4 regions of the Kitasatospora sp. NPDC029367 genome follow, and region 2 is predicted to be linked to each of the others. Evidence: riboswitches for the same ligand, from Rfam matches in the RefSeq annotation. Region 2 holds a riboswitch; each other region holds the start of a gene.
What was found. Region 2 has a riboswitch for cobalamin ahead of ACZ4W5_RS03385 (ribonucleoside-diphosphate reductase subunit alpha). Riboswitches for the same ligand answer to the same signal wherever they lie in the genome.

Region 1 (7,174 bases), on a different contig from region 2:
CTGCCGCTGGCCGGGCTGACCGCCTGGCAGGCCCTGGTCGACGCCGCCGACGTGCGCCCCGGCGAGCGGGTGCTGGTGCACGCGGCGGCCGGTGGCGTCGGCCACCTGGCGGTCCAGATCGCGAAGGCGCGCGGCGCGTACGTCATCGGCACGGCCAGTGCGGGCAAGCACGACCTGCTGCGCGAGCTGGGTGCGGACGAGGTGGTCGACTACCGCGCGGTCCGCTTCGAGGAGGCCGTGTCCGAGGTGGACGTGGTGCTCGACGGGCTCGGCGGCGAGACCGCCGAGCGCTCCCTGCAGGTGCTGCGTCCCGGCGGCCGGCTGATCACCCTGCCCGGCCCGGGCGACGTCCCGGCGGCGCGGGACGGCATCAGTGCGAGCTGGGTCCTGGTCGAGCCCGACCACCTGGGCCTGCGCGAGCTCACCGCCCTGGCCGAGCGGGGCGCGCTGCGGCCCGTGGTCGAGGCCGTCCTCCCGCTCGACCAGGCGGCGAAGGCCCATGAGCTCGGCGAGCAGGGCCGCACCACCGGCAAGATCGTCCTGACCGTCGTCTGACGGCCCTCGGCCTCGGCGGCTTCGTGGCGGACGGCCTCCAGGCCGGTCTCGGCGCCAGGCAGGCCGGTTTCGGCGCCAGGCAGGCCGGTCGAGCGCTACGCCTCCGGCCCGTACGCGCCGAGGCCCTGGCAGACCAGGCCGTCGCGGAAGGTGAGCACCTCCGCGACGGCCCGGCCGCGCTCGTTGCGGTAGTTGATGACGAGGGTGTCCACGGAGGCCCGGACGTCCTCGACGGTGAAGTGCAGGTCGGGCAGGTGCTGGAGGCCCTTCGACCAGTAGACGCGCAGGGCCTCCTTGCCGCGCACCTCGCCGGACGGGTCGCCGATCAGCTCGACGATCCGGGGCGAGGCGAAGACGACGTCCTCGGTGAAGTGGGCGAGGATGCGCTCCAGGTCGTGGGAGTTCCAGGCGGCGGCCCAGTCCTGGGCGAAGCGGGTGGCGAAGTCGTGGTCCATGGCCCGGAGGCTACGACAACCGGCCCTCCCCCGCCCGCCGTTCCGGGATCCGGTCACGCCTCCCGCGCCAGCAGCGGCACCCGTACCTGGTTGAACCCGTAGTAGACGGCCAGCAGTCCGTGGACGGCGAGGGCCGCCGGGGCGGAGAGGAAGGCCAGCGCGACGGTGAGCGGGTAGACCACCAGCCCCAGTTCGAACCGCCACCGGGCCGCCCGGGCGGCCGGCACGTCCACCCGCTCGTCGAAGCACCGGCCGGTGCGCGTGACGTGGTTCCAGAAGGCGGAGAACAGCGCCGACTGGCCGACCATCACCGCGCCGTACACGGCCGCCGCGACGTTCGCCGCCGAGCCGTTGCGCAGGTTCTGCGCGACCACGGCGGTCGGGAACGGCAGCACCGAGATCAGCATGAGCAGCAGCAGGTTGAGGAACATCAGCGTCCGGTCGACCCGCGCGAGGTGGGCGAACAGGGTGTGGTGGTTCACCCAGACCACGCCGATCACCAGGAAGCTCACCACGTACGCGAAGTACGACGGCCACTGCGCCCCGAGCGCCCGCCACAGCTCCGCCGCCCCGTGCGCCTGCGGGATCTTGATCTCCAGCACCAGCAGGGTGATCGCGATCGCGAACACCCCGTCGCTGAACGCCTCGATCCGGCCCGTGTCCCTGGTCTCCACCGGCAGAGCATCTCAGCCGGGCGGCCGCACCCCGCCGCACAACGCGCCAGGAGACCGATCCGCCCCGGTGCATGGAAGGGCGATTACGGGGCAAACGCAGACGAACAGGCGGTGGCACCACGCCACCGACGGACGACGGACGACGGACGACGGACCACAGGAGGACCGCATGGGCAGCCTGTCGAACAAGGCGCAGGAACTGGCCGGGAAGGTCAAGGAGAAGGCCGGGGACGCGACCGGCGACCAGAAGCTCAAGGGCGAGGGTCAGGCCGATCAGGTCGAGTCGAAGGTCAAGCAGGCCGCGGACGACGTCAAGGACGCCGCGCGCGGCGCCGCCGACCGGGTCGAGGGCGCCCTCAGGCGCGACCGCTGACGGCGGCACCCGATGCCGGGCACGAGCCCGACGGCGGACACGAAGAGACGAAGGGGAAGGGGAACGACATGGCACTGCTCCTGTTCATCCTGCTCATCGCGGTGGTGTTCGGCTTCGTGGGTGTCCTGGTGAAGGGGCTGCTGTGGCTGCTCCTGATCGGGATCGTCCTCTTCGTGGGCGGCCTGGTGTTCGGCGGCCTGCGACTCGGCAGCCGCCGGGCCGGGAGGTAGCACGGACCAACCGGGGCGAGGCCGGAGCCGGGACCGGGGCCGGGGTCGACCGGTCGGCCCCGGCCCCCCGCCGCCGCCCCCGCCGGAAGTCCTGCCCCTGAATCACCGACCCCAGGCGCGACACCGCCCCCGCGCGGGGGCGGGCCCGGCAGTCGTGCGCCGGGCCCGCCCCCGAACTCTCGTGCTCAGCCCGTGAGTTCGGCCCGCAGGCGGCGGGCGGCGCCGACCAGGCTCTCCAGCGAGGCGCGGGTCTCGGGCCAGCCGCGGGTCTTGAGGCCGCAGTCGGGGTTGACCCAGAGCCGCTCGGCGGGGATCGCCGCGAGACCGGCCCGGAGCAGCTCGACGGCCTCCTCGGTGCTCGGCACGCGCGGGGAGTGGATGTCCCAGACGCCCGGGCCGACCTCGCGCGGGTACCCGGCGGCGGCCAGCTCTCCGGCGACCTCCATGTGCGAGCGGGCGGCCTCCAGGGAGATGACGTCGGCGTCGAGGTCGTCGATCGCGGTCATGATCGCGCCGAACTCGGCGTAGCACATATGGGTGTGCACCTGGGTGTCGGCGCGCACGCCCGAGGTGGCCAGCCGGAAGGCCTCGGTGGCCCAGCCCAGATAGGCCGGGCGGCCGGCGGCGCGCAGCGGCAGGGTCTCGCGCAGGGCCGGTTCGTCGACCTGGACGACGGCGGCACCGGCGGCCTCCAGGTCGGTGACCTCGTCGCGCAGGGCGAGGGCGACCTGCCGGGCGGTCTCGGCGAGCGGCTGGTCGTCGCGGACGAAGGACCAGGCGAGCATGGTGACCGGGCCGGTCAGCATGCCCTTGACCGGACGGTCGGTCAGGTCCTGGGCGTAGCGGAACCAGTCGACGGTCATCGGGTGCGGGCGGGAGATGTCCCCGGCCAGCACCGGCGGCCGGACGTAGCGGGTGCCGTAGGACTGCACCCAGCCGTGCCGGGTGGCCAGGTAGCCGGTGAGCTGCTCGGCGAAGTACTGGACCATGTCGTTGCGCTCGGGCTCGCCGTGCACCAGGACGTCCAGCCCGGCCTTCTCCTGGTAGGCGATGACCTCGCGGACCTCCGCCGCCATCCGCTCCCGGTACGCGGCGGCGTCGATCCGCCCGGCGGTCAGGTCGGCGCGGGCGACGCGCAGTTCGGTGGTCTGCGGGAAGGAGCCGATGGTGGTGGTCGGCAGCAGCGGCAGTGCGAGCCGGGCGCGCTGGGCCTCGGCCCGTACGGGGTAGGGCTGGGCACGCCGGGTGTCGCCCGGGGTGACGGCCGCGGTGCGGGCGCGGACGGCCGGGTCCCGGGTGATCGGCGAGGTGGCGCGGGAGGCCAGGTCGGCGCGGTTGGCGGCGAGTTCGGCGGTGATCGCGCCGGTGCCCTCGCGCAGGGCGCGGGCCAGCAGGGCGGCCTCGGTGGCCTTCTGCTTGGCGAAGGCCAGCCAGCGGGCGATCTGCGGGTCGATGTCGCGTTCGAGGGTGGCGTCGATCGGCACGTGCAGCAGCGAGCAGGACGGCGCGACGTCGACCCGGTCGGCGAGCCCGAGCAGGGTGGCCAGGGTGGCCAGCGAAGCGCCCAGGTCGTTGATCCAGATGTTGCGCCCGTCGATCACCCCGGCGACCAGGCGCTTGCCGGGCAGCCCGCCGACGGCGGCGAGGTCCTCCAGGTTGGCGGCGGCCGGCCCGGTGAAGTCCAGCGCCAGGCCCTCCACCGGGGCCTTGGCCAGCACCGCCAGGGCGTCGCCGAGGCGGTCGAAGTAGCTGGCCACCAGCAGCTTCGGCCGCTCGGTCCGCGCGCCCAGCTCACGGTAGGCCCGGGCGGCGGCGTTCAGCTCGGCCGGGGTCCGGTCCTGGACGAGCGCGGGCTCGTCCAGCTGCACCCACTGCGCGCCCGCGGCCCGGAGTGCCGCGAGCAGCTCCGCGTAGACGGGCAGCAGCCGGTCCAGCAGGGTGATCGGCTGGAAGTCGGGGGCCACCCCGGGCGCCGGCTTGGCGAGCAGCAGGTAAGTGACCGGTCCGACCAGCACCGGACGGGCGTCATGGCCGAGCGCGAGGGCCTCCTCGAACTCGGCGACGGCCTTGGCCGGGTCCGCGGCGAAGGCGGTGTCCGGCCCCAACTCCGGGACGAGGTAGTGGTAGTTGGTGTCGAACCACTTGGTCATCTCCAGCGGAGCGACGTCCTGGTTGCCGCGCGCCATGGCGAAGTAGCCGTCCAGCGGGTCGGCGTCGACCGCCTCCCGGTGCCGCGGCGGGATCGCACCGACCGCCACGGTGGTGTCCAGCACGTGGTCGTAGAGCGAGAAGTCGCCGGTCGGGACCTCCTCGATGCCGGAGTCGGCGAGCTGCTGCCAGTTCCCCCGGCGCAGGTCGGCGGCGGTGGCCAGCAGTGCCTCGGCGGTGACGGCGCCCTTCCAGTAGCCCTCGATCGCCTTCTTCAACTCCCGGCCCCGGCCCTGCCGGGGGTAGCCGTGGGCGGTGGCGAGGGTCGCCGCGGCTGCGGACTTCGTGGTCAAGGGACTCTCCTTCGCGAGTCTGATTCCTCAAGTGCCCGGCGACGGGGGCGAGGACGCGAAGGGACGACGGACCGGGCGACCGCCCGCACACATGTGCGGCTCCGCCTGGTGTGGTCGCCGACCCGCCCTCGAGGTCACCGGATGGCCGCGCGCGAACGGTCGCGCCCGGGCAGTGGCAGGTCTTCGGACTCGCGGGCCCGCCCGTCCTCGTCGAGGACCGGCACCTACTGGCCGTCGCTTCCCAGACCCGACCCGGGCCCAGTGCGTATGACGGCGGTCGTTCCCGCTCACCGCTGCGGGGCAGTCCCGGACTGGCCTGTTGAAAGGCGTCACCGGGTTCCCTCTTACGACGCCCCGCCTGGCGGACGGGGCGAACCAGCTGCACCTGCCACCCTACGTCCGGCCCGCCGGTTTCCGGCCGGAGAACCGCGCAATCGTCCGCATGGTGAGACCGCGCCGGCCGCCGAGCGGGGCGCGCGGATCTTCCCGCACTCCGGGTGCGACGTTCACGAATCGATGACGATGGGTAGTCGAAGGAGTGCCGAGAGCAGCCGAGTTGGGGGGTGGTCCAGGGAGCGACGATGCGGGAACACGAGGAGAGCGGTGCGCGGGCCGGGACGGACGGGCCGGACGGTTCGCGGGTGCCGTCGCAGGGCGGACCGGGCGCGGCCGAGGAGGCCGATCCCGGCTCCGGAAGACCGCCCCGGGCGGTGGGTGGCGCGGTCCGCTGGCCGGAGCAGATGCTGCCGCTGCTGCGTTCCCCGAACTCCGCCCACCCGGCGGCCGGGCACGGCGAGGAGGAGGACGAGGGTGCGGCCGAGCCGGGGCCCGCCGCGGTCGCCGCCGTGCTCGGACTCGCGCTGCTGGTGGGCGAGTTGATGCTGACCTGTGGCGAGGGCGCCGAGGACGTCGAGGCGGCGATGCTCGCCGTGGCGCGCACCTACCGGGTCCGTCCCTGCGACCCCCAGGTCGCCTTCACCCGGGTCGCGATCTCCTACCGGCCCGGCCACGGCGACCCGCCGGTGACGGCCGAACGCTTCGTCCGCCGCCCCACCGGGGACTACTCCGGGCTGGCCGCGCTGTTCCGGCTGGTCACCGAGATCACCGCGGGCGGGCTCGCCGTGGACGACGCCCACCGGCGGCTGCGCGCCGTGCGCCGGCACTGCCGCCACTACCCGGCCTGGGTCCTGGTCCTCTCCTCCGGCCTGCTGGCCGGCGCCGCCACCCTGCTGGTCGGCGGCCGGGCCGACGCCCGGGCCTGGCTGGTGTTCGTGAGCGCCGTGGTCACCACGGTGGTGGGCGGCGTGCTGGCCGACCGGGTCGAACGGCACGACCTGCCGGAGTTCTACCGGATCGCGGCGGCCGCGACCCCGGCCGCGGTGGTCGGCATCCTGATGTCCTTCAACCAGCTGCAGCTGCGCGGCTCGGTGGTGATCACCGGCGGGCTGTACGCGCTGCTGCCCGGCTGGCCGATGGTCGCGGCCGTGCAGGACGGCCTCGCGGGCTTCTACCTCACCGCCGCCGCACGGCTGTTGGAGGTGCTGTACCTGCTGGCGGGCGTGGTCGTCGGGGTGATGACCGTGCTCTACATCGGGGTCAACAACGGCGCGGACCTGGCCGCCGAGAGCGGCCCGGCCGCCACCTCCAACCCGCCGCTGCAACTCGCGGCCGCCGTCCTGCTCGCGCTGACCTTCGCGGTGCTGCTCAACACCGAGCCGACCACCCTGCCGGCCGTCCTGGTCAACAGCGCGGCGGGCTGGACCACGTACTCCGTGCTGGCCGACGCGGGCACGGAGCCGATCGTGGCCACCGGCCTGGCCGCCGTCCTGGTCGGCCTGTCCGGCCAGCTGATGGCCCGCTACCGGGGCGGCTCGGTGCTGCCGTACGTCACCGCGGCCCTCGGGTCGCTGCTGCCCGGGTCGCTGCTGTACTTCGGGCTGCTCGCCTTCGTCCGCGGCGAACCGGAGGCCGGCCTCGGCCGCCTCGGGCACGCCACCGCCACCGCGTTGTCCCTGGCCATCGGCGTCAACCTGGGCCGGGAGGCGGCCCGGCTGTTCCTCCCGGCGCGGCCGTCCGCCCCGGCCGTCCGGCACCGGGGCCGCCACCGGCGCTGAGGTATCTCGCCCGGGCCGACACCAGCCGCTTCGCGGGCCGCTGCGCAGGCCGCTGCGCAGGCCGCATAGAGTGCGCTGATCATTCCGACTGAAAGGCCACGGCGTCACGGTGACCGAGTCCCACCCCCACCTCCTGTTCTCCTTCGGCACGCTGCTGGACCAGCAGGTCCAGACCGCGCTCTTCGGACGCACCGTCACGACCACCCCGGCCTCCCTCGCCGGGTACGCGACCAGGCCCCTCACCATCACCGACGAGGCCGTGATCGCCACCA
Region 2 (7,174 bases):
GACGCGCGCGACGACGGACGGCCAGCGGTCGTGACTGATCTGTATCGGCCCGAACGGGCCGTCGATCACTCGCTGTTGGAGCTTGGGCATGCCTGTGCTACTCCCCCTGAACACCTGAACACCGGATATCACACAGCGGAGCCGCCATGACGGCGGCTCCGCTGTGGGCTGGATGACCTTGTCTTAGAAGTCGTCGTCGAACGAGACGGAGCCCTCGACCGCGACCTGGTACGCCGACACCCGGCGCTCGAAGAAGTTGGTCAGCTCCTGGACGTTCTGGAGCTCCATGAACCCGAACGGGTTGGTCGACCCGTACCGGATCGGCATCCCGAGCCGCGCCAGGCGCTGGTCGGCCACGGCCTCCAGGTACTGGCGCATGGAGTCGGTGTTCATGCCGGCCAGACCGTCACCGCACAGGTCCTGGGCGAACTGGAGCTCGGCCGCGACGGCCTCCTCCAGCATCTCGGTGACCTGCTTGGCCATCTCCTCGTCGAAGAGGTCGGGCTCCTCCTCGCGCACGGTGTCCACGACGGACATCGCGAAGTCCATGTGCATGGACTCGTCGCGGAACACCCAGTTGGTGCCGGTGGCCAGACCGTGCAGCAGGCCACGGCTCCGGAACCAGTACACGTACGCGAACGCGCCGTAGAAGAACAGACCCTCGACGCAGGCCGCGAAGCAGATCAGGTTGAGCAGGAACGCCCGCCGGTCCTCCTTGGTCTGCAGCGAGTCGATGTGGTCGACGGCGTTCATGTACTTGAAGCAGAACTGGGCCTTCTGGTGGATGGAGGGGATGTTCTCCACCGCCGCGAAGGCCGCGTTGCGGTCCTCCGGGTCCGGAAGGTAGGTGTCCAGCAGCGTCAGGTAGAACTGGACGTGCACGGCCTCTTCGAACAGCTGCCGCGAGAGGTACAGCCGCGCCTCGGGCGAGTTGATGTGCTTGTAGAGGCTCAGCACCACGTTGTTGGCGACGATCGAGTCACCGGTCGCGAAGAACGCCACCAGGCGGCCGATCAGGTGGCGCTCGCCCTCGCTGAGCTTCGCCAGGTCGGCGACGTCGGAGTGCAGGTCCACCTCCTCGACGGTCCAGGTGTTCTTGATCGCGTCGCGGTACCGGTCGTAGAACGACGGGTAGCGCATCGGGCGCAGGGTCAGCTCGAAGCCGGGGTCGAGCAGCATCTTGCGGTCGTCGGCAGTCATTACTGGCAGGCCTCGCAGGACTCGGGGTTCTCCAGGGAGCAGGCCAGCGCGGCCTCTTCCTCGGGGGTGAGGGTCGGGGTGTTGACCGGCACGGGCGCGGCGGCACGGGCGGTGCCGGAGGCGGCCTGGGCGATCCGGGTCGCGGGGCGCGAGCGCAGGTAGTAGGTGGTCTTGAGACCGACCTTCCACGCGTAGGCGTACATCGAGCTGAGCTTGCCGATGGTCGGCGCCGCCATGAACAGGTTCAGCGACTGGCTCTGGTCCAGGTACGGCATGCGGGCCGCGGCCAGGTCGATCAGGGCGCGCTGCGGCAGCTCCCAGGCGGTGCGGTACAGCGACCGGACCTGCTCCGGCAGCCAACCCAGCTCCTGGACCGAGCCGTTGGCGTCGCGCAGGGCGTCGCGGGTCTGCTGGTCCCAGACGCCGAGCTCCTTGAGCTCGCGCACCAGGTACGGGTTGACCTGGAGGAACTCGCCCGAGAGGGTCTCGCGCTTGAACAGGTTGGACACCTGCGGCTCGATGCACTCGTAGACGCCGGCGATGGAGGCGATGGTCGCGGTCGGGGCGATCGCGAGCAGCAGCGAGTTGCGCAGGCCGGTCTCGGCGATGCGGGCGCGCAGCGCCGTCCAGCGGTCGGTCCACTCCGGGGCGGCGCTCGGGAAGTGGTCGATGTGCAGCTCGCCGCGGGCGGCGCGGGTCTCGCCGTAGGCCTCGTGGCGGCCGAGCTGCTCGGCCAGGTCGGCGGAGCGCTCGTACGCGGTGAGCATGATGCGCTCGGCGATCAGCGTGGACAGGCGGGCGGCCTCGGCGGAGTCGAAGTCGATCCGCAGCTTGAAGAAGACGTCCTGGAGGCCCATCACGCCGAGGCCGACCGGGCGCCAGCGGGAGTTGGACGTACCGGCCTCGGTGGTCGGGTAGAAGTTGATGTCCACCACGCGGTCGAGGAAGGTGACGGCGGTGCGGACGGTGGCGTCGAGGCGCTCCCAGTCCATGGCGCCGAGCAGGTCGTCGGCCGTGGCGCCGGGGGCCACGTGCGCGCCGAGGTTGACCGAGCCGAGGTTGCAGACGGCGGTCTCGGAGTCGTCCGTGACCTCCAGGATCTCGGTGCACAGGTTGGAGGAGTGCACCGTGCGGCCGGGCAGCGCGGTCTGGTTGGCGGCGCGGTTGGAGGCGTCCTTGAAGGTCATCCAGCCGTTGCCGGTCTGCGCGAGGGTGCGCATCATGCGGGCGTAGAGGGTCTGCGCCGGGATGGTGCGGACGGCCTTGCCGGCCAGCTCGGCCTTGCGGTACGCCTCGTCGAACTCGGCGCCCCACAGGTCGACCAGCTCGGGGACGTCGGCGGGGGAGAACAGCGACCAGTCGGCGTTGGCGTTCACGCGGCGCATGAACTCGTCCGGGATCCAGTGGGCCAGATTGAGGTTGTGGGTGCGGCGCGCCTCCTCACCGGTGTTGTCGCGGAGCTCCAGGAACTCCTCGATGTCGGCGTGCCAGGTCTCCAGGTACACGCAGGCCGCGCCCTTGCGGCGGCCGCCCTGGTTGACGGCGGCGACCGAGGAGTCGAGGGTGCGCAGGAACGGGACGATGCCGTTGGACTTGCCGTTGGTGCCGCGGATCAGGCTGCCGCGCGAGCGGATGCGCGAGTAGGACAGGCCGATGCCGCCGGCGTGCTTGGAGAGCCGGGCGATCTGCGCGTAGCGGTTGTAGATCGAGTCCAGGTTGTCCAGCGGCGAGTCCAGCAGGTAGCAGCTGGACATCTGCGGGTGCCGGGTGCCGGAGTTGAAGAGCGTCGGCGAGGAGGTGAGGTACTCCAGACGGCTCATCAGGCCGTACAGCTCGGACACCTCGCGCACCGACTGCTCGGAGTCGCCGACCGCCAGGCCGCAGGCGACGCGGAGCAGGAAGTGCTGCGGGGTCTCGATCACCTTGCGGGTGATCGGGTGGCGCAGCAGGTAGCGGGACTGGACGGTGCGCAGGCCGAAGTACTCGAAGCGGTCGTCGCCCTTGGTGTCGACGAGCGCGTTCAGGGCGTCGGCGTGCTTGGCGACGAAGGCCGCGGTGGTGTCGCCGATCAGGCCCTCGGCGTGGCCGACGGCGATCGAGGCGGAGAAGGAGGTCGAGCCCTGGCTGTTCGCCTCGTCGACGATCTCCAGGGCGAGCAGGCGGGCGGCCAGCTTCGAGTACTGGGGGTCCTCGGCGATCATCGACGCGGCGGCGTCCACGGCCAGCCCGCGCAGCTCGGCGAAGTCCGAGCCGGCGTGGCGGCCGCGCAGCGCGGCGGCGGCGACATGGCCGGGGTCGACCTCGGTGAGGTCGGCGCTGCGGTCGGTGAGCAGCCGCAGGAGAGCACCGCCGGGGTCGGAGACCGTCGGGTCGGTGAAGGCGGTACCGGAGCCCTGGGCGGGCAGGGTGACTGAGGCAGCGGTGGTCAAGGCGCTCTCTCCTGGCGGCGATCGTGCGGCGGTGATCGGGGTCACCCGGGCCGATCTGGGCAGGGGAGCACGGCGCGGACGCAAAGGCGCCGCGCGAGGTGTCTCCCCGGCCCGCCCGCGAGGCCCGGAGGGGTGGTGCTGGGTGCCGGCGCGGCCTCTGCGGGAGGGCCGTGGCGCACGCTGTTCGGCAGGTACTCGGACTCGCGGTACGGCTGCTGGAGCCGCCCGCACACCGCTGCGGGGCAGTCCCGGATTCCCACCGGGTTCCCCTGCATCGACAGCAGAAGCGAGCATACATGTAGTGGTGTCTCCTCGATGCGACACCACATGTAGTGCGGCGTGGTGTGTTGTCGCGATGACGGGTTGTGCCCGGGCCGGTGGCGGTTCGTGGTCGTCCGAGGCCCGGAAGCACGCTCCGGACGTGTCGCGGCCGCCCGCCGGACGCCTCGGATCCGGGTGTCGGACACCCGGGGCCGGCGCGCCGGGCGTCCGGGTTTCGATACGGAACGGTCACCGGGCCGAGGGGCGGTGAGGGTCATGCCCTACGATCTGGGCGCATGAGCGACGGAACTGGTGTACCTGGGCACGGGCCGCAGGGGACGCCTCCCGCCGGGTCGGGGGGCGCACAGAATCAGCAGCCGGTGGGGCCGGGTCCGGTGCCGCCGCCGGGCGGTGGTTTCGGCCCGCCGCCGGCCTCGTACGGACCGGTGGCGCCGGCCGCGCAGCCGTTCTCCCAGCCCGTCCCGCCGGTGCCCCAGCCGGTTCAGCCGCCGGCTCCGCAGCCGCAGTGGCAGCAGCCTCCGCAGCAGCCGGGCCCTCCGCAGCAGCCGGTCGCGCCTCAGCAGCCGGTCCCGCCGCAGCGCGTCGAGCCGGACTGGGCGGCGCTGGCGGACCGCAACGAGGCCGAGGCCAGGCGCAAGCGCCGGGTGAAGATCATCGGCAGCGCGGTGGCCGTCGTCCTGGTGGGCGGTCTGGTCGCGGGTGGAGTGCTGCTGTTCGGCAAGAAGGACGACCCGGCCAAGCCCGGCGGCGGTGCGGTCGCGACCGCACCCGCCTCGGGCAAGCCGACCCCCGGCCCGTCGAACGGCGGCGCGACCCCGGGCGGGCAGCCGGAGGACCCGTCGAAGCCGATCTGGGAGGCCGCCACCGACCCGGCGCCGCAGGATGCGGGGGCCCTGTTCTCCGCGCTGCAGGTGACGGTCAACGGCGTGTCCTGGAACCGGACCGTGGTCTCGCTGGACCAGCCCTGCTGGGACGGCAACTCCACCACCGGCGGGCTCGGCAAGGTCCTCGGGGACCAGGGCTGCCAGAAGGTGCTCCGGGCGACGTACGTCTCCGGCGACAGCGCGGTGACCGTCGGCGTCGCGGTCTTCGACCACAAGATCCAGGCCGAGACGGCGATCAAGAACTACACCGGGCAGCTCAAGGGCCTGCCCGCGCCGGGCGCCCCGGCGTTCTGTGCCAACCCCGGCTGCACCGGCACGCACAGCAGCCTGGGCCGGTACGCCTACTTCACCGTCGAGGGCTCGGCGAAGGGCGGCAACGCCCCTGACGCCACCGCGACGGCGGCGGCTTCCGGGTTCGCCGAGCACGTGAAGGCCCAGTTGCTCCAGCGGGCCAAGGCGGCAGGCTCGGCCACGCCGGGTTCGCAGGGCACGCCGACGGCCGCCGCGACCGGCTGACCCGCTGTGACACCCCGGTCCCGGCGGACCTGTTCGCCGGGACCGGGGGAGTGTGGCAGGCTCTCGTCGGAGTCATTCGTACGCGTGTTCCGGTTGCGTCCGTGGGGGTCGGCGCCGGCGAGAAACCGGAGGAGCGGTCGTGGCCCTGCCCAGAGCCCTGCGCGGTAAGCCGGCCGTCCTGGCCGCGGCCGGTGTCGTGGTCGCCGCCGGCAGTCTCGTGCTGCTGGACCGCGACGACCGGACCGAGGTCGGACTGCCCATTCGGGTGCCGGTGTCGGTCGGCGCCCCCGGCCGCACCCTGCCGCCGGACGTGGGCCGGGACCTGCTGGCCCGGGATCCGCAGGCCTCGCCGAACGCCCGCGCCGTCCAGCAGTTCCTCGCGGACCTGGAGGCCCAGGCCCGCACCGGGCACAGCGGCGGCACGGTGATCGGCCAGCACGTCGAGGCGCACAACGAGCGCAACAACCCCGAGTACGGCGACTACCGGGGCACCAAGCAGGTCGGTTACTACTACAAGAAGGCCGCCGACATCACCGGCCGGCTGCCCGGCTTCATGGAGACCGACCTCGGCCCCGGCTACGGCCAGAACGCCTGGGGCGTCGGCAACCCGCGCTCCTACTCGGCCGGCCGCTGGCCCACCTGCCGCGCCGGCTGGCAGTACACCGACGACGCCGTCGACCTGATGACCGCCGTCTGGTCCGGCCACCCGCGCGCCGACGACGGCACCTACGACGGCTCCGGTGTCCAGCAGAACTGCGACGGCAGCACCACCGCACTGCCGGACAACGGCGGGGCCCCGGCCGGAATCGTCGGCATGTCCTTCCACGAGCCCTATCCCGGGTCCGGCGTCAAGTCCTTCGACCGGGTGCTCTGTTCGAACTCCCCGGCGGCCAAGGACCCGGGCTGGTTCGGCCGGGTCGTGGACGCCGGGGGCGACACCCCCGAGTACCGCGCACTGATCACCGACCTGTCCTACCTGGCCGACCACCTGGAGTACCTGGCCGCCCACGACGTGCCGGTGCTGCTGCGCCCCTACCACGAGATGAACGTCCAGGACTGTGCCAGCCGGTTCTGGTGGGCGGGCCAGAAGCCGGCCGACTACCAGGCGCTGTGGCGGATCACCTACAAGTACCTGGTGGAGACCAGGGGCCTGCACAACCTGCTGTTCGTCTGGACGCCGGTGTCCTGGGACGGCGCCCCGGGCGTGGACCCGTGGGACTACTACCCGGGCTCCCAGTACGTCGACGTGGTGGGGGTGGACGACTACAGCGGCAGCCCGGCGCACCCGATCGGCACCGGCGAGGTGTGGACCAAGCGCTACTACGACGGGCTCGCCGCCTACCACAAGCCGAGGATGCTCGCCGAGTCCTTCGCCGTGCCGGTCAACTCCCGCCAGCCGGACACCCTCAGCCGCACCCCCTGGACGATCTGGACGGTCTGGGGGCAGTCCCTCACCTCCGACAACCTGGCCCCGGACCAGCCGCGGAACTCCGGGGCGGACGTCAACGCCACCTACCACAGCCCGCTGGCGATCACCGGCGGCTCCGGGCCGTCCGGCGGGAGCCTCGACTGGGGCGGGCTGCACGTCCGCTGACCGGTCCGGAGCCGTTGAACCGGCGGAATTCCGGGTCCGTTGTGCCGTGTGGCATCCTGTGGCGGCGAAACCCGAGGGTTCGGCGGACGGTCGGAAGAGGACCGGAGGGGCGGGGTGCGGGGATGACACAGACACGTCCGATACGCGGGGCCGGTGGCCTGGCGGTCGGCTGGGGCGTGGTGCTGCTCGGCTGGGCGGCCTACAACTGCTTCGGGCAGGTCGGCTTCGCGACCTACCTCAAGGGCATCTTCTACTACGGCGGGACCTCG
Region 3 (7,174 bases), on a different contig from region 2:
AACCCGAGGCGAAGAAGGCCGTGGACCGGATCACCGCCAACTCGCCCACCGCCGTGAAGGCGACGCTGGCGGCGCTGCGCCGGGCCCGGGCGCTGGGCCCCCTGGAGGCCGTGCTCGACCAGGAGTACCGCACCTCCTGCGCGGCGCTCGCCACCCGGGACCTCGCGGAGGGCATCCGGGCCCAGGTGATCGACAAGGACCGTTCGCCGCGGTGGAGCCCGGACACCCTGAGCGCCGTCGAACCCGCCGCCGTGGCCCGCTACTTCGCCCCGCTCGGCGAGCGCGAACTCGGCCTCGCCGCCACCACCCCCCTGGAGCGCTGGTGACCCACGACATCGGATTCATCGGACTGGGCAACATGGGCGGCCCGATGGCCGCCAACCTGGTCAGGGCCGGGCACCGGGTGACCGGCTACGACCTGGTGCCGGAGGCGCTGCGGCAGGCGGAGGAGGCGGGCGTCCGCCCGGCGCGGTCCGCGGCCGAGGCCGTCCGCGGGGCCGACGTCGTCATCAGCATGCTGCCGGCCGGCCGCCACGTCCTGGCCGCCTACGCGGAGCTGCTGCCCGCCGCCGGCCCGGGAACACTCTTCGTCGACTGCTCCACGATCGACGTCGCGGACGCCAGGGCGGCGCACGAGCTCGCGGTGAACGCCGGGCACCGCGCGGTGGACGCGCCGGTCTCCGGCGGAGTGGTCGGTGCGACGGCCGCGAGCCTCACCTTCATGGTCGGCGCGGAGAAGGAGCACTTCGAGAGCGCCCGCCCGGTGCTGGAGGCGATGGGCCGCAAGGTGGTGCACTGCGGCGCCCCCGGTGCGGGGCAAGCGGCGAAGATCTGCAACAACATGATCCTCGGCATCTCGATGATCGCGGTCAGCGAGGCGTTCGTGCTCGGGGAGAGCCTGGGGCTCAGCCACCAGGCGCTGTTCGACGTCGCCTCGACGGCCTCCGGCCAGTGCTGGGCACTCACCAGCAACTGTCCGGTCCCCGGGCCGGTGCCGGCCAGTCCGGCGAACCGCGGGTACCCGGCCGGGTTCGCCGCCGCGCTGATGGCCAAGGACCTCGGGCTGGCCGCCGGGGCCGCCGAGGCAGCGGGCCTGCCGACCGAACTCGGACGCAGGGCGGCGCAGCTGTACGCGGACTTCGCGGCGGCCGAGGGTGCGGGCCTGGACTTCTCGGCGATCATCACCACTCTGCGGGAGGGCGGCAAGTGACCGAGACCTACGAGACGATCCTGGTCGAGCGCAGGGGACGGGTGGGGCTGATCACGCTCGACCGGCCGAAGGCGCTCAACGCGCTCAACACGCTCCTGATGAACGAAGTCGTCGCGGCCGCAACGGACTTCGACCGGGACCCGGACATCGGCTGCCTGCTGGTCACCGGCTCGGAGAAGGCCTTCGCGGCCGGCGCCGACATCAAGGAGATGCAGCCCCTCGAGTTCGTCGACGCCTACCTCGGCGACTGGTTCGCCGCCTGGGACCGCTTCGCCGCCCTGCGCAAGCCGGTGGTGGCCGCCGTCGCCGGCTACGCGCTGGGCGGGGGCTGCGAGTTGGCGATGATGTGCGACATCCTGCTGGCGGCGGACACCGCGAAGTTCGGGCAGCCGGAGATCAAGCTCGGCGTCATCCCGGGCATCGGCGGCTCGCAGCGGCTCACCCGTGCGATCGGCAAGGCGAAGGCCATGGAGCTGTGCCTGACCGGCCGGACGATGGGCGCCGAGGAGGCCGAGCGGGCCGGACTGGTCTCCCGCATCGTCCCCGCCGACCGACTGCCGGCCGAGGCCCTGACCACCGCCGAGACCGTCGCGGCGATGTCCACCCCGGCGGCGATCATGCTCAAGGAGGCCGTCAACCGGTCGTACGAGACCACCCTCGCCGAGGGCGTCCGCTTCGAACGCCGTCTCTTCCACGCCGTCTTCGCGACGGCTGATCAGAAGGAGGGCATGGCGGCCTTCGCGGAGAAGCGCCCGCCGGAGTTCCATCACCGCTGACGGCACTCGCGGTGCGCCGCCCCCGCCCGGGGCGGCGCTCCGCCCGTCGCTGGTGCCGCCGTGATGTGACGCACGATCTCTTGACCCGGTCTTTTCCGTTTCGCCATGATGAGCCGTCACGTTGTGACTCCGTCGACGGGGGAAGTCCGGTCCGAATCCGGCGCTGACCCGCAACGGTAGGCCGCCGACGGCAATGTCGGTGGCGAGCCCGAGTACCCGTCGGCGGGGATGTGTCGTCCCTCCTCCCGTCGTGGTCTGCGGGCCGGAGCTCCGAGGGCTGCCCGGCGTGGTGCCGACGTCCCCCGGGCCCCTGCGTCCAGGCCCGGAAAGGCACCCATGCCCGCGCTCCGCCGCACCCTCGGTCTGCTCGCGATACCCGCCCTGGCGCTCGCCACCGCGCTCCCGGCGGCCACCGCCGCCCACGCCGACACCACGTCCTCCCGGACCGTTCGTCCCGACGCCGCCGCGGGCGGCTGGCTGGCCCGCCAGCTCGTGGACGGCGACCACTTCGAGTCCGTCTTCAACGGCACCGCCTACCCCGACCAGGGCCTGACCGTCGACGCCGTGCTGGCCTTCGCCGCCTCGCACAGCTCCGACGAGGCCGCCGCGAAGGCCACCGCCTGGCTGGCGAAGCCCGAGATCGTCTCCGGCTACCTCGGCGACGGGACCACCGAGGCCTACGCGGGCGCCACCGCGAAGCTGCTGCTCGCCGCCGAGGTACGCGGAGCGGACCCGGCGTCCTTCGGCGGCGTCGACCTGCCGGCCCGGCTGCGCTCGCTGCAGACCGCCGAAGGACGGTTCTCCGACCGCTCGCAGTGGGGCGACTACAGCAACGCCTTCGGCCAGTCCCTCGCCCTGATCGCCCTGCACCGCTCCCCCGGCGGCGCCCCCGCCGCGGCCGTCGACTTCCTGGCGAACAGCCAGTGCGCGGACGGCGGTTACCCGGTCTCCTTCGGCCAGCCCACCTGCACCAGTGACCCCGACGCCACCGCGCTCGCCGCCCAGGCCCTCGCCGCCACCGGCCGTACCGCCAAGGCGGACGCCGGCCTCACCTGGCTCGCCGCCCACCAGAACGCCGACGGCGGCTTCGCGGCCGCCGGGGCGACCACCTCCAACGCCAACACCACGGGCCTGGCCACCGAGGCACTGCTCGCCGGTGGGCGCCTCGGCGCGGGCCTCAAGGGCTGGAGCCGGCTGGTGAAGTTCCAGCAGGGCTGCTCCGCCGACCCGGCGGTGCGCGGCGCGGTCGCCTACGACGCGACGGGCTTCAACGCGGGCAGCGGCGCCCGGGCCACCGCGCAGGCCGTCCTCGGCCTGGCGGGCGCCCCGCTGGCCACCCTCTCCGCCGCCGGGGCCCGCCCCGACGCCCCCGCCCTGGCCTGCCCGACCCCGGCCGCCCGCTGAGTCTCCGAACCCCTGATCCCACGAGGAGAGTTCCGATGACCGAAACCCTCACCCCGGCCCGCCCCGTCCGCCGGATGCTCGGGTCGATCGCCGCCGCGGCGGCCCTCACCGCCGGCCTGCTCGGCGTCTCCGCCGTCCAGGCCCCGCAGGCCCGGGCGGCGGCCTGCAGGGGAACCACCGGCGTCACCGTCGTGGTCGACTTCACCGCCGTCGGCGGCGGCATCGAGACCGGCTGCGCCCCCGGCGACCCCGCCAACGGGCTCGCCGCGCTCACCGGCGCCGGGTTCTCGTACGCCTTCCACCCGCGCTTCCCGGGCTTCGTCTGCAAGATCAACGCGCTGCCCGCCACCTGCACCAACCCGACCGGCAGCGCCTACTGGTCGTACTGGCACGCCCAGCACGGCGGGCCCTGGTCGTACAGCAACCTGGGCGCGGGCAGCTACGACCCGGCCCCCGGCGACGTCGAGGGCTGGTCCTTCGGTGCCGGTGCCCAGCCGGGCATCACGGCGCCCTGACACGTGAGCGAACCGGCGCCCGTCCTCCATGCGGAAGGGCCGGGCGCCGGTGCTCAGGGTCGGCCGCCCTGCCCGGAGTTCCGGGCGTCCGCCCGCCCGTGCACCACCGCGAGGACCGGCCGACGAGGTGGTGTGAGCTATCTGACGATCCGTTGACTCCCTGTTGACCGGCGTGGTCTGATGAACCGGTTTTTAGCCCTCGGCGTTCAGGGGAAGCCGGTCCGACTCCGGCGCTGACCCGCAACCGTAGGCCCACCTCGGTGGGTGAGCCGGAATGCCTGGACCGGGGGCCTGTACACACAGCACTTGCGTCGTCGCGGACTACGACGCAGCTCTTGACGGCCCGTGTCCCAAGGCGGCCGTCGGCTGCGCCATGGTCTCCTGCGTCGACCGACGAGGGAGTCGTCGTGAGGGTCAGCAGCAGTCGCACACGTCACACAAGCCGGGACCTCGCCTCCCTGGTGGTCGCCGGAACCGTCGCGGCCGCCGCCTGCGGAACGGTCCTGCTCGGACACCCCGGCACCGCCGCCGCCGACCCGATCCCGTCGCCGACCCGGCCGCAGGCCGCCGCCGGAACCCGCCCCGACGGCGCCACCACGGCACCGGCCCCGGCCGCCGGGCGCACCCCCGACCTGGGCAGGGGCAGCGCCTACCTCACCGGTCCGGCCCAGCTGATCGACGGTCACTACTACGAGGCCTTCCCGACCTTCGCCGACTTCGGCCTCACCATCGACGGGGCCTACGCCCTCGCGGCGACCGGTACCGATGACGCCGCGCTGCGCAGGATCGTCGACTTCCTGGACCAGCAGGGCAAGGACCCCAACGAGCGGACCGTCAACGACTGGACCGCCGTCGGCACCGAGTACGCGGACGGCGGCTCGATCGGCAAGGCGGCGCTGCTCGCCGAGATCGTCGGCCGCGACCCGCGGGCCTTCGGCGGCCACGACCTGATCGCCGCCCTGGACCAGGCCCTCTGCGCCAAGGCCGACCAGAACACCGGCTGCGCGGCACCCGGCAACTACACCTACGCGGCCTCGGTGTTCTCCCAGTCGCTGGGCGTCATCGCCCAGGTCCGGGCCGGGGACGCCACCAACGCCGCGCCCGCGATCGCCTACCTCAGGGGCCTCCAGCACCCGGACGGCTCCTGGCCGAGCCTGATCCCCGCCACCGGCGACTCCAACGTGGACAGCACCGCGATGGCCGTCATGGCCCTCGCCCTCGTCCCCGGCGACGAGGCGGCCCAGGCCGTCGACAAGGGGCTCACCTGGCTCGCCGCCCAGCAGTTGCCCGACGGCGGCTTCCCCGGCGCAGCCGGCGACTCCACCAACTCGGCCGCCCTCGCCGTCCAGGGCATGACGCTGCGCAAGGCCGGCTACGGCGGGCAGATCGCGAAGGCGCTCGACTTCCTCGCCGGCCAGCAGAACGGCGACGGCGGGTTCAACGTCGCGTCCGCCGGGCAGCGGGGCTCGAACGTCCGCGCGTCCACCCAGGTGGTGGGCGGTGCCACCGGGATCTCCTTCGGCACGCTGTCCAGGAACCTCGGGGGCACGCCGACTCCGACGCCCACTCCGACGCCGACTCCGACCGGCACGCCGACGGGGACTCCGACCAGGACGCCCACCGGCACACCCACTGGCACGCCCACCGGCACGCCGACCGGCACGCCCACTGGCACACCGCCTGGCACACCGCCTGGCACACCCACCGGCACGCCGAGCCCGACGGGCTCGCCCACCTCCACCGAGTCCGCTTCGCCCACCGCCGCTCCCGCCACCAGCGGCGGCCCGACCAACTCGCTGACCAACTCGCTGACCAACTCGCCGACCAACTGGCCCGCCGACGGCGTCGATGCGCCGGCCGGAGGCGGCGGTGCCCCCGCCGAGGGCGTGGCGGCGCGGACCGGTTCCGGCAGCCTGGCCAGCACCGGCACCCCGGCCTTGGCCCTGACCGCGGGCGCCGGTCTGCTGACCGCCTTGGGCGCCGCGGCCGTCATCCTCGCCCGCCGCCGCAACGCGGCCGCTCCGGGGCGTCACCGGTGAGCCGGGGACTCCGTGAGCGGCTCCCCCGGCTGCTCGGGGCGGCGGCGCTGACCTTCGCGCTCGCCTTCGGCGGCGTCGCCGTGGGCGCGGCCCCGGCTGCTGCGACGCCGTTGCCGATGGATCAGTGCACCACGACCTCCGGGGCCGTACTCGCGGTGGACTTCGGGAAGTGGGGCGGCCCGCTGCTGCGCTCCTGCGGCACCACCCCGACCACTGGCTACGCCCTGCTCAACCAGGGCGGCTGGAAGACCACCGGCACCGGGCACGACGGTCCGGCGTTCATCTGCCGGATCGGCTACAGCGGTTTCCAGGGCGGCAAGCAGTACCCGACGCCGGACCAGGAGAAGTGCGTCCAGACACCCCCGACCACCGCCTACTGGTCGTACTGGCACGCCGATCCGGGCCAGAACACGTGGTCGTTCAGCCAGCTCGGCGCGATGCTGTACCAGCCGAAGCCCGGCAGCGTGGACCTGTGGATCTTCGGCGGTACGAACATCGAGGGCACCGAGGGGCGCCCGGCCTTCTCGCCGGACAGCGTCCGGGCACACAACTCCAGTCCCGGTGGGCAGCCGGCCGACCCCGGCGGCCAGGGCGCCACGGGCGGCTCCGGCGGCGCCTCAGGAGGCTCCGGTGGCTCCGGCGGCACCGGTGGTGCCTCGGGAGGCTCCGGCGGCAGTTCGACGGGTGCCACCGGCACGACCGGCGGCAGCGGCTCCAACGGCAGCACCGGCGGTACGGGAGGGGCGCGTACGACCGGCGGTAGCGGCACGAGCGGTGGCGCCGGAACTGGGCGGGCCCCGGTGCCCGCCAAACCGCCGGGGGCCGGCACCGCCGGCACCCCCCAGGACGGCGCCACCCCGCCGGGCGCGGCCGAGCCCACACCGGTGCCCGGCACACCGGTGCCGGTCGACCCGCCCAGCGCGGCGCCGACGGACACCCCGACCGGTCAGCCGACCCCACAGCCGGCGGAGGCCGCGGCCGCGCCGACGGCCACCCCCGCCGTACCGGGCGGAGTGGTGAACGCCGACCCGGTGGCGGACGCACCGCAGGACTCCGGCTCGATGCTCCCCGCCGTACTCGGAGCCGTCCTCGTCGTGCTGCTCGGTGTGGCCACCGTGGTCGTCGCGCGCCGCCGCCGGCGCCGGGCGGAGTGATCCGGTGACCATGCTCGACAAGCGCGACACGGCCTCCCCGCCCCGCGTCCCCGGCCTGGGTGCGGGGGGCCGGCGC
Region 4 (7,174 bases), on a different contig from region 2:
CCGCAGGGCCGCACCGTAGAAGGAGACCGAGCCGTGGTCGCCGATCAGGCAGTCGGCGGCGACGACGGTGGCCTGCCAGCCCTGGTGCGGCGGGATGAGCCGCAGGCCGGAGCGGGTGGCGGCGGCGAGGATCGCCTCCGGGTCGTGCTTGGCCCAGATGTTGGGGTGCAGGATCACCGCCACGGTGTACTCGTCGGCCGGGAGCTGGGCGATGAGAGACGACGGGAGGTCGAGGGCGTGGGCGAATAACGAGTGTTCGCTCCAGGTGGAGTTGACCACGACCAGGCGCCGTCCGTCGACGGCGCCGAGCGCGGCGCGGTAGCGGTCCCGGGAGTCCGCGCTGTGCTGCATCCGGTCGTGACAGAGGTCGCCGACCTCCCGGGCGCGGGGGAGGGCCTCGGGACACCAGTCCGCCAGCCGGCCGAACTGTTCGGAGTGGGTGAGGCCGACGACGCTGGGGAACACCCGCCGCCGGTAGGTGAGTTCCCGCCGGGACAGGCCGGCGGCGCTGACCGGGTCGCCGGTGGACTCGGTGACCAGCCGGTTGTACCCGGCGCCGTGCGGGAGGACGACGAGCGGCGCGTGCAGCCGGTGCATGGAGGCGTGGACGGCGCAGGCGACAGCAAGGTCGAACTCGTAGCGGACGGCCTCCTTCCAGGGCATCACGGTGATGTTGCCGGGCAGGGTGCGGAGGTAGTCGTCGAGTCCGGTGGCGAACTCCGAGCCGGGGTTGACGGTGATGTAGAACCTGATGCCGTCCTGACCACGCAGCAGCATGAGCACGTCGAGAACCCGGGTGGCCGAGGTGAGCGTGCGGGCGACGGCGAGGACGCGCGCCGTGACCGGTCGGGAATCCCAGCGTGAGTCGTCGGGCCAAGGCCGAGGCCGGAGGCGAATCAGCACACGAAGATCGTACTCATCCCCCCGCGCCCCCGGCGTGGTTTGCCGAGTGTCGGTCAGCCCGCCGCCGCGGCGGGCTCCTCGTGGTCGGCGGCGGCGCACTCGTCGAGCAGGGGGCGCATGGCGTCGTCCACGAGCCGGTAGCGCACCACGCGTCCGTCCTTGTCTCCGGTGACCACTCCCGCGGTGCGGAGCAGCCGCAGGGCCTGGGAGACGGCCGGGTCGCGCATGCCGGTGGCGACCGCCAGGTCGCTGACGGCGAGCGGGCCGGCCCGGTGGAGGGCGAGCAGCAGGGCGAGCCGTCCGGGGTCGGCGAGCAGGGAGAACCGCTCGGCCCAGGACCGGACGTGCTCGGTGTCACCGATGGCGGCGATGGCTTCGCAGACCCGGTGTCCGTCGATGGTGCGGTGGCCCGCGCGGTCGGCCGGTACGAGATGCATGCGGACATTCTGGCAGCTCACGACCTGTGATCCTGGACACCTGCACAGGTGCGCAACCTTGCGAGGGTGCGGTCCTGCCCCTACGGTGTTCCCCGCCGTGGTGCTCGGGAATACCGGTGACGGACCTTCGACAGGTCCTGCTCCGGAGCGGCCCTCGCCACTGTGATCGGGGGAGAGAAGTCCGGACCCACATGCCACTGGGCGCTTCGTGCGCCTGGGAAGGCGGGTCCGGGAGCCCCGTAAGCCAGGAGACCGGCCACGGCATCTCACGAAGTCATTCCACGAGGTGCTGGAGCGTGATCCGAAGATGACCCTGCCCGAAACCGCCGCGCCCGCCGAGGCGGACCCCGCCCCCTCCGTACTGCCCACCTTCCGGTGGAAGCGCGAGGACACCGTCCGTACCGCCGGGCTGATGGGGGTGATCCTGGCCATGCACGTGGTGGCCTTCGGGACCCTCATCTTCCTGGTCGCGCCGCACAACTACGCCGTCGGCACCCAGGTCTTCGGGGTGGGCCTGGGCATCACCGCCTACACCCTCGGCATGCGGCACGCCTTCGACGCCGACCACATCGCGGTGATCGACAACACCACCCGCAAGCTGATGGCGGACGGCAAGCGGCCGGTCTCGGTCGGGTTCTGGTTCGCCCTCGGGCACTCCTCGATGGTGGTCATCATGGCCGCCCTGGTGGCGGGCGGCGCCCAGCTGGCGAACACCCTGATGGACGACGACTCGGCCACCCACAAGTGGCTCGGGGTGGTCGGCACCACGGCCTCCGGCGCCTTCCTCTACCTGATCGGCGCGCTCAACCTGGCGGCGCTGCTCGGCATCCTCAAGGTGTTCCGCTCGATGCGGGCCGGGCAGTTCGACGAGTCGGAGCTGGAGGCGCACCTCGACTCGCGCGGCTTCATGGCCCGGATCCTGAACCGGGCGACCCGCTCGATCACCCGGCCCGGGCAGATGTTCCCGGTCGGCATGGTGCTGGGCCTGGGCTTCGACACCGCGACCGAGGTCACCCTGATGGTGATGGCCGGTTCGGGCGCGGCGGCCGGGCTGCCCTGGTACGCGATCGTCTGCCTGCCGCTGCTGTTCGCGGCCGGGATGAGCCTGTTCGACACCCTGGACGGGACGTTCATGAACTTCGCGTACCAGTGGGCCTTCTCCAACCCGGTGCGCAAGGTGTACTACAACCTGACCATCACCGGGCTGTCGATCGCGGTGGCCTTCATCATCGGCACCATCGAGCTGGTCGGCGTGCTGCACGAGAAGCTCGACCTGACCGACCCGGTGACCGGGTTCATCGCGGACATCTCGCTGGACAACGTCGGCTACGCGATCGCCGGGCTGTTCGTGGTGGTGTGGGCGATCGCCATCGGGTACTGGAAGCTGGCGGGTGTCGAGAAGCGCTGGACGCCCGCGCAGCAGCAGCAGTAGCGGTCGGGGTCACGCCGCCGCGAGCAGCAGCGTGCCCGCCACGGCGAGCCCGGCGCCGACCACCTGGACCGGGCGCAGCCGCTCCTTCAACACCCCGCGCGCCAGCAGCGCGGTGACCACCGGGTAGAGCGAGGCCAGCACGGCGGCCACCGCCGCCGAGCCGCCGTGCGAGGCCGACGCGTAGGCGGCGTTGCCGGCCACGTCGAGCAGCCCCACGGCGGTGAGCAGCGGCAGCCGGGAGCGCAGCCCGGGCAGCAGTCCGCCGTCGGCGGCGCCACGCAGCGAGTACACGCCACGCAGCGAGTACAGCAGCGCGGCGCCGCCGACCGCGATGTTGACCAGCCGCTGGACGCACAGCACCAGCAGCAGCCCGCCGCCGGCCGAGGCCTGGGCGAGCAGGGACATGTTGGCGCCGAACCCGAAGGCGGCGGCCAGGGTGAGCAGCAGGGCGGTACGGGCGGCGGCCGGTCCGCCGCGTTCGGGCCCGCCGGCCAGCACCACGCCGGCCACCGCCACCGCGATCCCGGCCAGCTGCGCCGGGCCGGGGCGCTCGCCGAGCGCGAGCCCGAGGCCGACCGGGACGGCGACGCCCACGGTGGCCAGCGGGGAGACCACGCCCATCGGGCCGAGGGCGAGCGCCCGGTAGAAGGCGAGCATCGCGAACGGGCCGATCACCCCGGCGGCGACGGCGTACCAGAGGGCCGGGGAGGCGTCGGCCCAGCCGCCGGTGGCCAGCACCGCGAGCAGCAGCACGGCGGCGGCCGTGGCCTGGGAGACGACCACGACGGCGAGTGCGGGCAGTCGGCGGGTGAGGATGCCGCCGCCGAAGTCGCCGAGGCCGGTGAGCAGGCTGGCGGCGAGGGCGAGCAGGGCGGTCACCGGAGCGCCCCGGGGCTCACGGCGTGCGGGGTCGAGGCCCGGGGGGCCGAGGCGCAGGGGATCGAGGCGTGGGGGATCGAGGACAGCACAATGCACTCCGAAGTACAGTCGGATGGACTTGTTGCCGGAACGGCAGCGTAGTGCACAAAACTGAACTCGGCCGAACACTATTCTGTACTTCTCGTACGGTGAGACACCGGAGGACTGCCCGCGTGCCGGACCCCGACCTGGTCTCCAGGGCCCTCGCCCGGAACCTCAAGCGACTGCGCACCGAGCGCGGCCACACCCTGGACGCCCTCGCCGCCCGGTCCGGGGTGAGCCGGGGCATGATCGTCCAGATCGAGCAGGGCCGCACCAATCCGAGCGTGGCCACCGTGGTCCGGCTCGGCGACGCGCTCGGCGTCTCGATCGCCACCCTGCTCGACTACGAGGAGGGCCCGGACGTCCGGATCGTGCCCGGCGACCAGGCCGTCCCGCTCTGGAACGGGCCGGCCGGCGGGACCGGCACCCTGCTGCACGGGATCGAGGCGCCCGGGCCGCTGGAGCTGTGGGAGTGGCGGATGGCGCCCGGTGAGGAGTACTCCTCCGAGCCGCACCCGGCCGGGACGGTGGAGATCCTCCGGGTCGTCGAGGGCGAGCTGACCCTGCTGCACGGCGAGCGCGAGCACACCGTGCCGGTCGGGAGCACGGTCTCCTTCGACGCCTCCTTCGCGCACGTCTACCGCAACGCGGGGGAGCGGGAGCTGCGGCTGACCATGGTGGTGTCCGTGCCGCCGCCACGCTGAGTCCGTCCCTGTACGTCGCGCCGTCCCCGTACGTCGCGAACGGCGCCTCCCCGAGCCGGGGGAGGCGCCGTTCGCGTTCCGTCGTCAGTGCCGGTCGCCGTAGCGGCGGCGGAACTGCTCGACCCGGCCGGCGGTGTCGAGCACCCGGGACTGGCCGGTGTAGAAGGGGTGGCTCGCCGAGGAGATCTCGACGTCGATCACCGGGTAGGTCTTGCCGTCCTCCCACTCGACGGTGCGGTCGCTGGTGGCCGTCGAGCGGGTGAGGAAGGCGAGGCCGCCGACCTTGTCGCGGAAGACGACCGGGCGGTAGGCGGGGTGGATTCCGGGCTGCATGGTGGGGCTCCTCCGAGGGGGTTCGTGCGGTCAGCGCTCTTCGCGGAAGTCGACGTGCCGGCCCACGACCGGGTCGTACTTGCGCAGGACCATCCGGTCCGGGTCGTTCCGCCGGTTCTTGCGGGTCACGTAGGTGTAGCCGGTGCCGGCGGTGGAGCGGAGCTTGATCACGGGGCGCAGTTCGTTGCGGGCCATCGGGCGTCCTCCTGGGGTCGCGGGCTCGTGGGCTTCGGGTCCCGGGGTCTCGTGGTGCGGGGTCCGCGGGGCTGGATCGGAACCGTACACCGAAATGGAAGTCATTTTCATCTGGTGTAACGTGACCTCCGTCCTGCCCATTCCCGGACGACAGGGAGCACCCATGTCCGCCCACTGCCAGCTCACCGGTCGCCGGCCCGGCTTCGGCAACGCGATCTCGCACTCGCACCGCCGCACCCCGCGCCGCTTCGACCCCAACATCCAGCGCAAGCGCTACTGGCTGCCCAGCGAGGGCCGGTACGTCCGGCTGGTGCTGAGCGCCAAGGGGATCAAGACCGTCGACACGATCGGCGTCGAGGCCGCCGTCGCCCGCATCCGCGCCCGGGGGGAGAAGGTCTGATGGCCAAGCAGAGCAAGATCGCCAAGAACGAGCAGCGGCGCGCGATCGTCGCCCGCTACGCCGAGCGCCGGGCCGAGCTCAAGCGGATCATCGCCCACCCCGGCACCGACCCCGCCGAGCGCGCCGCCGCCCAGGCCGAGCTCGCCCGCCAGCCCCGCGACGCGAGCGCCACCAGGGTCCGCAACCGCGACGCCGTCGACGGCCGGCCGCGCGGCTACCTGCGCGCCTTCGGCCTCTCCCGGGTCAACCTGCGCGTCCACGCCCACGCCGGGCACCTGCCGGGCGTGCGAAAGGCGAGCTGGTGACCGGCATGGGCGGCATGGACGGCACCCGGCTCCCGGTGGTGGTGGTCGCCGGACTGCACTCGGACGAACGCAGCGCCGTCGTCCAGGAGTTGGCGGCCGCCGCGGTGGACGCCGTGGTGCTGCGGCACGACCTGCGGGACGCCTCGCTCGGCCTGGTCCACCGCGAACTGCGGGACGCCGACGGGGCGTTCGACACCGGCTCGACCCCGCTGGTGAACGACTGCCCGTGCTGCGCCCTGCGCGAGGACCTGCTGCCCCGGCTGCTGGCCCTCGCCGACGGCGGCCGGCACGGGCTCGCGGTGGTCGAACTCTGGGGCGGCAGCGACCCGCACCCCGCCGTCGAGCTGCTCGCCGGGGGCGAGGCGGACGGCCGCCCGCTGGCGGAGGCGGTCGAACTCGCGGGCGTGGTCACCGCCGTCGACCCGGACCGGCTGATCGGTGACCTGTCCGTCTCCGACGAGCTGGTGGAGCACGGGCTGCACACCGCCGCCCAGGACGACCGCACCCGCGCCGAGGCGCTCGCCCACCAGATCGAGTACGCCACCACGCTCGCCGTGCCGCGCGCCACCGCGCACGGGCCCGGGCTCGCCCTGCTGCGCCAGCTCCACCCGACCGCCCGGGTGGTCCGGCTCGGCACCGGCGCGCTCACCCGGGCCGCCCTCGGCGGCTTCGACGTGGCCGCCGCGCGCGACCGCGTCAACCCGGCGATCGCGCTGCTCCCCCAGGAGAGCGACGAGGCCGGGGTGAGCACCCTGGTCTGGGAGCGCCGCCGCCCCCTGCACCCGGAACGGCTGCACGGGGCCCTCGAACTGCTCGTCCCGGCCGCCCAGCGCAGCCGCGGCCGGTTCTGGCTCGCCAACCGGCCCGACCTGATGCTCGCCTGGGACGCGGCCGGGGCCAATCTCGCGGTCGAGGAGTGCGGGCCCTGGCTGACCGCCCTGCCCGACGCCGCCTGGGACCTCTACCCGCCGGCCCGCCGCGCCGCGGCCGCCCTCGACTGGCACCCGCTGCACGGGGACCGGGTGCAGCAGCTCAGCTTCACCGCGGAGGGGCTGGACGTGGACGGCATCACCGAACTGCTCGACTCCTGCCTGCTCACCGACGCCGAACTCGCCGCCGGCGAACCCGGCTGGAAGGCCCTCCCGGACGGCTTCCGGGACCTCCTCGACCCCGTCCACCTCTGACCGACCCGGTCCACCTCTGACCGACCCCGTCCACCTCTGACCGATCCGGTCCACCCGGCACCACCCGACAAGGAGCCCCGATGGCAGTCCCCAAGCGCAAGACCTCGCGCAGCAACACCCGGCACCGCCGCGCCCAGTGGAAGGCGACCGGCCCGAAGCTCGTCCCGATCACCCTGAACGGTCGGGAGATGCTCGTCCCGCAGAACCTCGTCGCGGCCTACCGCCGGGGCCTGCTCGACCCGGAGGGGAGGTGACGGCGGGCAGGAGGGCGTGACCGGGGGCGCGCGGGGCGCAGTGGGGTGCCGGCGCATCCCTCGGGGG

Region 1: linked by a shared signal. The riboswitch ahead of metE (5-methyltetrahydropteroyltriglutamate--homocysteine S-methyltransferase) and the one ahead of ACZ4W5_RS03385 (ribonucleoside-diphosphate reductase subunit alpha) in region 2 are both predicted to bind cobalamin.
Region 3: linked by a shared signal. The riboswitch ahead of ACZ4W5_RS18275 (peptidase) and the one ahead of ACZ4W5_RS03385 (ribonucleoside-diphosphate reductase subunit alpha) in region 2 are both predicted to bind cobalamin.
Region 4: linked by a shared signal. The riboswitch ahead of nicT (Nickel transporter NicT) and the one ahead of ACZ4W5_RS03385 (ribonucleoside-diphosphate reductase subunit alpha) in region 2 are both predicted to bind cobalamin.

Annotation. Positions count from the first base shown of each region.
Region 1 is NZ_JBVHYH010000075.1:33,394-40,567, forward strand. It holds gene ACZ4W5_RS30830 (NADP-dependent oxidoreductase) at 1-555, shown strand, start outside; gene ACZ4W5_RS30835 (nuclear transport factor 2 family protein) at 651-1,010, opposite strand; gene ACZ4W5_RS30840 (TMEM175 family protein) at 1,064-1,684, opposite strand; gene ACZ4W5_RS30845 (CsbD family protein) at 1,854-2,057, shown strand; gene ACZ4W5_RS30850 (hypothetical protein) at 2,126-2,287, shown strand; gene metE (5-methyltetrahydropteroyltriglutamate--homocysteine S-methyltransferase) at 2,473-4,788, opposite strand; cobalamin riboswitch at 4,962-5,166, opposite strand; gene ACZ4W5_RS30860 (threonine/serine exporter family protein) at 5,370-6,902, shown strand; gene ACZ4W5_RS30865 (GDSL-type esterase/lipase family protein) at 7,012-7,174, shown strand, end outside.
Region 2 is NZ_JBVHYH010000003.1:25,134-32,307, forward strand. It holds gene ACZ4W5_RS03375 (hypothetical protein) at 1-90, opposite strand, end outside; gene ACZ4W5_RS03380 (ribonucleotide-diphosphate reductase subunit beta) at 184-1,200, opposite strand; gene ACZ4W5_RS03385 (ribonucleoside-diphosphate reductase subunit alpha) at 1,200-3,605, opposite strand; cobalamin riboswitch at 3,799-3,939, opposite strand; gene ACZ4W5_RS03390 (hypothetical protein) at 4,379-5,311, shown strand; gene ACZ4W5_RS03395 (glycoside hydrolase family 26 protein) at 5,451-6,905, shown strand; gene ACZ4W5_RS03400 (hypothetical protein) at 7,028-7,174, shown strand, end outside.
Region 3 is NZ_JBVHYH010000029.1:67,239-74,412, forward strand. It holds gene ACZ4W5_RS18260 (enoyl-CoA hydratase/isomerase family protein) at 1-326, shown strand, start outside; gene mmsB (3-hydroxyisobutyrate dehydrogenase) at 359-1,210, shown strand; gene ACZ4W5_RS18270 (enoyl-CoA hydratase) at 1,207-1,986, shown strand; cobalamin riboswitch at 2,066-2,224, shown strand; gene ACZ4W5_RS18275 (peptidase) at 2,323-3,390, shown strand; gene ACZ4W5_RS18280 (flagellar hook-length control protein FliK) at 3,426-3,905, shown strand; gene ACZ4W5_RS18285 (prenyltransferase/squalene oxidase repeat-containing protein) at 4,313-5,944, shown strand; gene ACZ4W5_RS18290 (hypothetical protein) at 5,941-7,098, shown strand; gene ACZ4W5_RS18295 (CbiQ family ECF transporter T component) at 7,109-7,174, shown strand, end outside.
Region 4 is NZ_JBVHYH010000030.1:4,886-12,059, forward strand. It holds gene ACZ4W5_RS18400 (hypothetical protein) at 1-777, opposite strand, end outside; gene ACZ4W5_RS18405 (ArsR/SmtB family transcription factor) at 957-1,340, opposite strand; cobalamin riboswitch at 1,422-1,615, shown strand; gene nicT (Nickel transporter NicT) at 1,648-2,772, shown strand; gene ACZ4W5_RS18415 (EamA family transporter) at 2,782-3,651, opposite strand; gene ACZ4W5_RS18420 (helix-turn-helix domain-containing protein) at 3,864-4,436, shown strand; gene ACZ4W5_RS18425 (type B 50S ribosomal protein L31) at 4,521-4,769, opposite strand; gene rpmG (50S ribosomal protein L33) at 4,800-4,964, opposite strand; gene rpmB (50S ribosomal protein L28) at 5,128-5,364, shown strand; gene rpsN (30S ribosomal protein S14) at 5,364-5,669, shown strand; gene ACZ4W5_RS18445 (CobW family GTP-binding protein) at 5,675-6,853, shown strand; gene rpmF (50S ribosomal protein L32) at 6,934-7,107, shown strand.